3 regions of the Blautia sp. HCP3S3_C12 genome follow, and region 1 is predicted to be linked to each of the others. Evidence: predicted binding sites of a transcription regulator. Region 1 holds the regulator's gene; each other region holds the start of a gene.

Region 1 (2,278 bases):
TTTCCATATCCAGGTGGTTGGTGGGCTCATCCAGCAGAAGAATGTCAGGATTGGAGAGCAGAAGCTTTCCCAGGGCAACCCGGGTTTTCTGACCGCCGGAAAGAGTTTCAATCTGTTTTTCGAAGTCCTCCTCTGTAAAGCCAAGCCCCTTTAATACACCCATGATCTCACTTTTATATGCATAACCATTCTCAAGCTCAAACTGATGGCTCAGTCTGGTATAGGTGTTCATCAGGCTGTCCAGGGCTTCCCCGGCAGCAGTTTTCATTTCATGCTCCATGGAGCGGAGACGGTTTTCCATATCAATGATGTGCTGCTTAGTAGAGATCAGCTCCTCATAGATGGTGTGGTGTCCATGGATATCCTGGTACTGGGCCAGGTAACCGATGGTTTTATCTTTGGCAAGAATAACATTTCCGGAATCCGGGGACAGTTCGTGGATGATAATACGCAGCAGGGTGGTTTTGCCTGCACCGTTGTTGCCGATCAGGGCTGCCTTTTCCCTGTCCTCTATATGGAAGCTGGCATCCTGAAGGATTACCTTCTCGCCAAAGGATTTGCAGATATTCTGACATGATAGGATCATACAAATTCCTCCGAAATTTATATTATTGCAGCAGCCTGCGAATATCCGCTTTGACTGCTGAAATGTACGCATACAGAATTTATTATAACTGAACCGGACTGTTTTTGAAAGAAAAAAAGTATTTTAATTTATGATTTGGATGAAATTTTGCACATTCTATCAGATAGTCTAAATTTAATGATAAAAATTTGTAAATAAAGTACAAATTTAATTTGACAATAAAATAACATTTGGTTATAATTGACCTAGGATATATAAGGAGGGAATATTTGTGGAACCTAAGGAAATTTCAAAAGCGGTGATCAAACGTTTGCCTCGATATTACCGTTATCTGGGAGAACTGATGGAGGAGAATGTAGAACGGATCTCGTCCAACGATCTCAGCAAGAAAATGCACGTGACTGCTTCACAGATCCGTCAGGACCTGAATAATTTCGGTGGATTCGGACAGCAGGGGTATGGATATAATGTACGTTATTTATATACTGAAATCGGTAAGATTCTGGGACTTGACACAGTGCACCCGATGATTATCCTGGGTGCCGGTAATCTGGGACAGGCTTTGGCAAATTATGTAGATTTTGAGAAGCGCGGTTTTCGGCTGGTTGGTATTTTTGATGTAAACCCTGTGCTGGAGGGCATTGCAGTAAGGGGAATTGAGATACAGATGCTTAGTGACCTTCCCCTTTTTCTCAAAGAGAATAATGTGGAGATTGCGATTCTGACCTTACCTAAGGCAAAGGCCAAGGAAATGGCGAAGATTCTCATAGAAAACGGGATCAAGGCAATCTGGAACTTTGCACATATTGATCTGGATGCACCGGAGGATGTTATGGTAGAAAATGTACATCTGTCAGAGAGCCTGATGACCCTTTCCTATAATCTGAGTGAATATCGTAAGGAACATGAGAACCAGTAATAATAGTACATATGTAGTTGCCGGCAGCAGAGGGGACGGTGACGATTTGAATGGCTGTGGTCGTTAGATCATAGCTTTTCTTTTTGAAAAAATAGGTGTATACTGTTTCCAATGACAGGAGGTGGCTGAATGAAACCTGTGGTAACAGCCGGTGAAATGAAAGGGCTGGACCGGAACACAATAGAATCTGCCGGGGTTCCGGGTATGGTACTTATGGAAAGAGCTGCACTGAAAACAGTGGAGGCTATGGAAAAATATCTGGGTAACAAGGATCGTGTACTGGTGGTGTGCGGAAATGGCAATAATGGCGGTGACGGGATGGCCATTGCCAGACTTCTCCATCTAAAGGGGATCAAAGTCGGGATTTATCTGGCCGGTCAGGAGGAGAAGCTGACAGACCAGGCCAGGCAGCAGCTGCAGATTGCCAAATATTATCAGGTACCTTTGGAGCATAACCTGCAGCCGGATGAATATACTATTATAGTAGATGCCCTTTTGGGGGTTGGTCTGTCCAGACCTGTAGAGGGCAGATATGCAGAAATCATCCACATGCTGAACCAGTCCGGGGCTTTCCGGGTGGCTGTGGATATTCCTTCCGGCATCAACGGAGATACAGGACGGGAAATGGGAATCGGATTTCGGGCAGATCTTACAGTAACCTTTGCTTTTTGTAAAAGGGGGCTGTGCTTTTATCCGGGAAGAATGTATGCAGGAGAGCTGATCGTTGCAGATATAGGGATTTATGCAAATCCGGACAGAGATCCCTCTATGGC
Region 2 (2,278 bases), on a different contig from region 1:
TACGGAGGACGATCATTGGCCATACCGGACGTTCCGGATCATTGTTCTCACGGGCGTTCTTCTGGATTGCTTTGATTTCTTCGATTACTGTGTCCATTGTCTCAGCCATCTTCTTGTGCATTGTCATTGGATCGTCGCCTTCAACGAAGTATGGCTTCCATCCACAGCCCTTGAAGAAGCATTCAAGCTCTTCGTGGGAAAGACGGGAGAAGATAGTCGGATTGCTGATCTTATATCCATTTAAGTGAAGAATAGGAAGTACAGCACCGTCAGTAATCGGGTTCAGGAATTTGTTGGACTGCCAGGATGTCGCCAAAGGACCAGTCTCAGCTTCGCCATCGCCTACAACAGTAGTTGCAATCAGATCAGGGTTGTCAAATACAGCTCCGAAAGCATGAGCGATGGAGTAACCAAGCTCGCCACCTTCATTAATGGAACCAGGTGTTTCCGGTGCGCAGTGGCTTGGAACTCCGCATGGGAAGGAGAACTGTTTGAACATTTTCTTCATACCTTCCTCATCCTGGCTGATGTTAGGATAAACTTCGCTGTAGGAACCTTCCAGATAGGTGTTGGCGATCATGAAGTTTCCGCCATGTCCAGGACCGGAAAGCAGGATCATATCAAGGTCATAACGTTTGATGACACGGTTGCAGTGTGCATAAATGAAGTTCTGTCCTGGTACAGTTCCCCAGTGACCAACAATTTTTTTCTTGATCTGATCCATAGTTAATGGCTCTCTCAGAAGCGGATTGTCAAGAAGATAGAGCTGTCCGGCAGACAGATAGTTAGCTGCACGCCAGTAAGCATCGATTTTGTCAAGCATTTCCTGGTTTAAAGGCTGCTTTTCCAGACATAATTTGTTGTCTTCCATTTTCTTACCTCTTTCTTTGTCTTTGATGTGTATAGTTTAAGATGTCGAAGATATCTGTATAAGAAACTTTCTGATGACAATTAATAGGAAACGCTTCTTAACAGATAAGTTGGAGTGTTGCTTTGTTATTTTTTTAACCGAACACATCCTATCATATCAGAAACAGAACGTAAAATAGCAATATTACATTATAATTATAAGTTTTTGATATGGATATTAATTGGAAAATATATTGAAATAAGAAATTAATACTTGTAATATGGATTACAGGGTGTTATAATTTATTTTAAGCAAAGGTGCTGAAGAGAAATCTTCGGCACCTTTTTTGTTTAAAGTCCGTTATCCGGGGCTTTAAACATTAAAAAAATTTGAATTTTACTTGCGTAAAGTGATAAAGCATGGTATAATTCAAAAAATGTTTGAGAGATGAGGACAGATGTTCTCTGAGGAAAAACAACCAAATTATCTTAAAGGAGGAAATTATTATGAAGAAAAGAGTTTTAGCCGTATTACTTAGCGCAGCAGTAGCAGTATCTATGGTGGCAGCCACAGCAGCAACTGCATTTGCAGCTGACACAGTAAAGATTGGTGTATATGAACCGGCATCCGGCGACAATGGTGCAGGCGGTAAACAGGAGACGCTGGGTATCCAGTATGCCAACAGTGTACAGCCTACCGTAGAGATTGATGGCAAGGAATATAATGTAGAGCTGGATATTGTTGATAATGAATCCTCCAATGATAAAGGACCATCTGCTGCATCCAAGCTGGTAAGTGATGGAGTTTCTGTTGTACTTGGATCTTACGGTTCCAGTGTTGCCATCGCAGCATCTGATATTTTCAAACAGGGCGGGGTTCCTGCAATCGGTGTTACATGTACCAATCCACAGGTAACTCAGGGAAATACCCATTATTTCCGTATCTGTTTCCTGGATCCTTTCCAGGGTACTGTACTTGCAAACTTTGCAAGTGACAAATTTAAAGCAAAAAAAGCCTATGTGCTGACAAAACAGGGTGATGATTATTCTGCCGGTCTTGGACATTACTTTACAAAAGCATTTGAGGATGCAGGCGGTGAAGTTGTATCTGATACATTCCCGGAAGGAAACAGCGATTTCGCTTCCTATGTAACAACAGCTAAGAATGAAGGGGCAGATGTATTCTTTGCACCGGTTTCCACAGAGGCAGCAGCCCTGATCATTGACCAGGCAGCTTCCCAGGGACTGGAGGCTCCTCTTCTTGCAGGCGATACCTGGGATTCCAATGTTATCCTGAATGCTGTTAAAGGCAAAGATCTTCAGCTTTATGTAACAACCTTCTACCAGGAGGGTGGTAACAAAGAATTTGATGAAGGTATGAAAGAATTTGTAAATTCTGATTCCACAAACAAAGCCAACAATGGTGGAA
Region 3 (2,278 bases), on a different contig from region 1:
ACAATCTTTTGATTAGCTTTGACGAAATATAAGTCCAAAGGAAGCAGGATCTCCCACTTCCTTTTGAACTTTTATTTTTAAAGGTTAAGCTGAGCAATAATCTCTTTCAGTGCGTCTGCACTCTTCTGCAGCTGTTCAATCTCTGCTTTGTTCATTCTCATAGGAACTTTACCCTGTACGCCATTTGGTCCTACCAAAGTCAGGGTACTGAGGCAGACATCTTCGATTCCATATTCTCCATGCATCATAGTGGATACTGTGGAGATAGATTCTGAGGAAGATACAAGAAGGCTGCAGAGCTTACATACAGAAGAAGATACCGCATAGAAGGTTGCACCTTTCTTGGAAATAATCTGTCCGCCGGATTTCTGTACATATTGAAGCATAGCCTCTTTGTCCACAGGTTCAATGTCTTTGCCCAGTTTTTTCTCAGTTTCATAGTATTCATCTACACTTACGCCTGAAATATAGGCACCGGACCATGGGATAAAGGAAGTATCTCCATGTTCCCCGAATACATAGGCATGAATGTTACTCTGCGCAATCTGGAAATGCTCGGAAAGTCCGCAGCGCAGACGTGCTGAGTCGAGAATGGTACCGGAACCAAGGATCTGGTTTTCCGGAAGTCCTGAAATCTTTGTAAACACATAAGTCATAATATCAACAGGATTACTTACAATAAGATAAAGAGCATCCGGTGCTGCCTTTACAATCTCCGGTGTGATGGATTTAAGGATGTTTACATTTGTCTGTGTAAGCTCAAGCCTTGTCTGTCCAGGCTTACGCGCAATACCGGAGGTGATGATCACAATATCGGAATCCTTTGCATCTTCATAATCACCGGCAATAATGGAGATTGGATCTCTGAAGCAGGTTCCCTGAATGATATCAAGAACTTCGCCCTCTGCCTTCTGTTTGTTGATATCGATCAGAACAATCTCAGACGCGATATCCTGGCTTGATAAAGTGTACGCAATTGTAGACCCGACGCTGCCGGCACCAATGATAGTAATTTTACTGCCCATAACCTTAATACTCCTTTTTTCCTGATAAATTTTCAGCCATATCTTGATGATATTGTATCTAGATATGTACAATAGTGGTCTTGAAAATCATATCATATCGTCAATCATTTAACAAGTTATTTTTATTAAATAAAGTGTTAAGTTTTATTTTTATAGCTTTTTGATGACTTTTTTTCATTTTTTTCTTTTGTTTTGTTATGTTTTTCACAATTATTCGCAAACACTGGGGCAAAAAAACAGGGTTTGACTTTATTCTATTATCTATAAAGTCAAACCCTATTTCATATCTTCTGGTCTGCCATTGCAGCAAATTGCTCTTCCGGATGAGGACGTGAATAATAAAAGCCCTGAATCACATCACATGTCATCTCTTTCAGCAATTGAGCCTGTTCGGAGTTTTCAACACCTTCTGCAACCACCTTCATATCCAGTCCATGAGCAAGGGAAATTACCTGCTGCACCACCTTTTTTCCCTTTGGCTGTTCAATATAATCTATCAGCTTTTTATCAATCTTCAAAGTAGAAAAGGGCAGCTCATTCAAACTGGTGAGAGAAGAATATCCGGAGCCAAAATCATCCATATGTAAAAGGAATCCGGTTCTGACAAGTGCCTCTGTAATCCTCCTGATCCGGTCGCTATACAGGGCAGCAGTCTCCGTAAGCTCTATGGGTACACAGGAAAAAGGGATTTCTGCACCCTTCACAATCTCCACATAGCGCATCACCGTACCGCTGCGATGCAGACTTGCCCTGGACAGATTGACTGAGATCGGAATCAGCTCCTTTCCCTGCAGCATCCGTCTTCTCTGATAACAGCAGACTTGTCTGAATACATATTCATCCAGTTTTACGATCTGACCATTCCTTTCATACACAGGGATAAACTCTCCGGGAGATATGATTTCTCCATCCGGCTTCTGCCAGCGCACCAGTGCCTCCGCACCTACGATTTTTTCTGTTCCCACGCTGTACTTAGGCTGATAATAAACCACAAATTCCCTGTTTGCCACAGCACCCTCAAAATCACTTTCCAGCTGTCGGCTGCGTATCTGCTTTTCCCTCATCTCCGCAGTATAATAAGAGACATTACTTTCATAATTACCACGGATGTTTTTGATTGCCATAAAGCCACGACCGCAGATTGCAGATACAGGAAGTGTTTTATCAACGTGCATATAAACTCCATAATTAATGGTCACATTAGGAATGGGTGCATGATCTGCGATCTCTCTGATATACGTTTCTATTTTGTC

What was found. The regulator Rex, encoded in region 1, represses fermentation and respiration genes when NADH is low (regulators of the CRP and FNR family bind a similar motif). The targets are predictions, from matches to a motif close to ATTGTTAANTANTTAACAAT.
Region 2: ACTNDS_RS14075 (phosphoketolase family protein) is a predicted target of Rex. The motif match lies at 993-1,012, and genes of this name have one in related genera.
Region 3: ACTNDS_RS12390 (L-lactate dehydrogenase) is a predicted target of Rex. The motif match lies at 1,122-1,141, and genes of this name have one in related genera.

The regions. Positions count from the first base shown of each region.
Region 1 covers NZ_JBQHWC010000006.1:97,601-99,878, reverse strand. The annotation lists gene abc-f (ribosomal protection-like ABC-F family protein) at 1-586, opposite strand, end outside; gene ACTNDS_RS07570 (redox-sensing transcriptional repressor Rex) at 858-1,505, shown strand; gene ACTNDS_RS07565 (NAD(P)H-hydrate dehydratase) at 1,635-2,278, shown strand, end outside.
Region 2 covers NZ_JBQHWC010000021.1:36,572-38,849, reverse strand. The annotation lists gene ACTNDS_RS14075 (phosphoketolase family protein) at 1-871, opposite strand, end outside; gene ACTNDS_RS14070 (ABC transporter substrate-binding protein) at 1,357-2,278, shown strand, end outside.
Region 3 covers NZ_JBQHWC010000016.1:37,591-39,868, forward strand. The annotation lists gene ACTNDS_RS12390 (L-lactate dehydrogenase) at 78-1,025, opposite strand; gene ACTNDS_RS12395 (two-component system response regulator) at 1,307-2,278, opposite strand, start outside.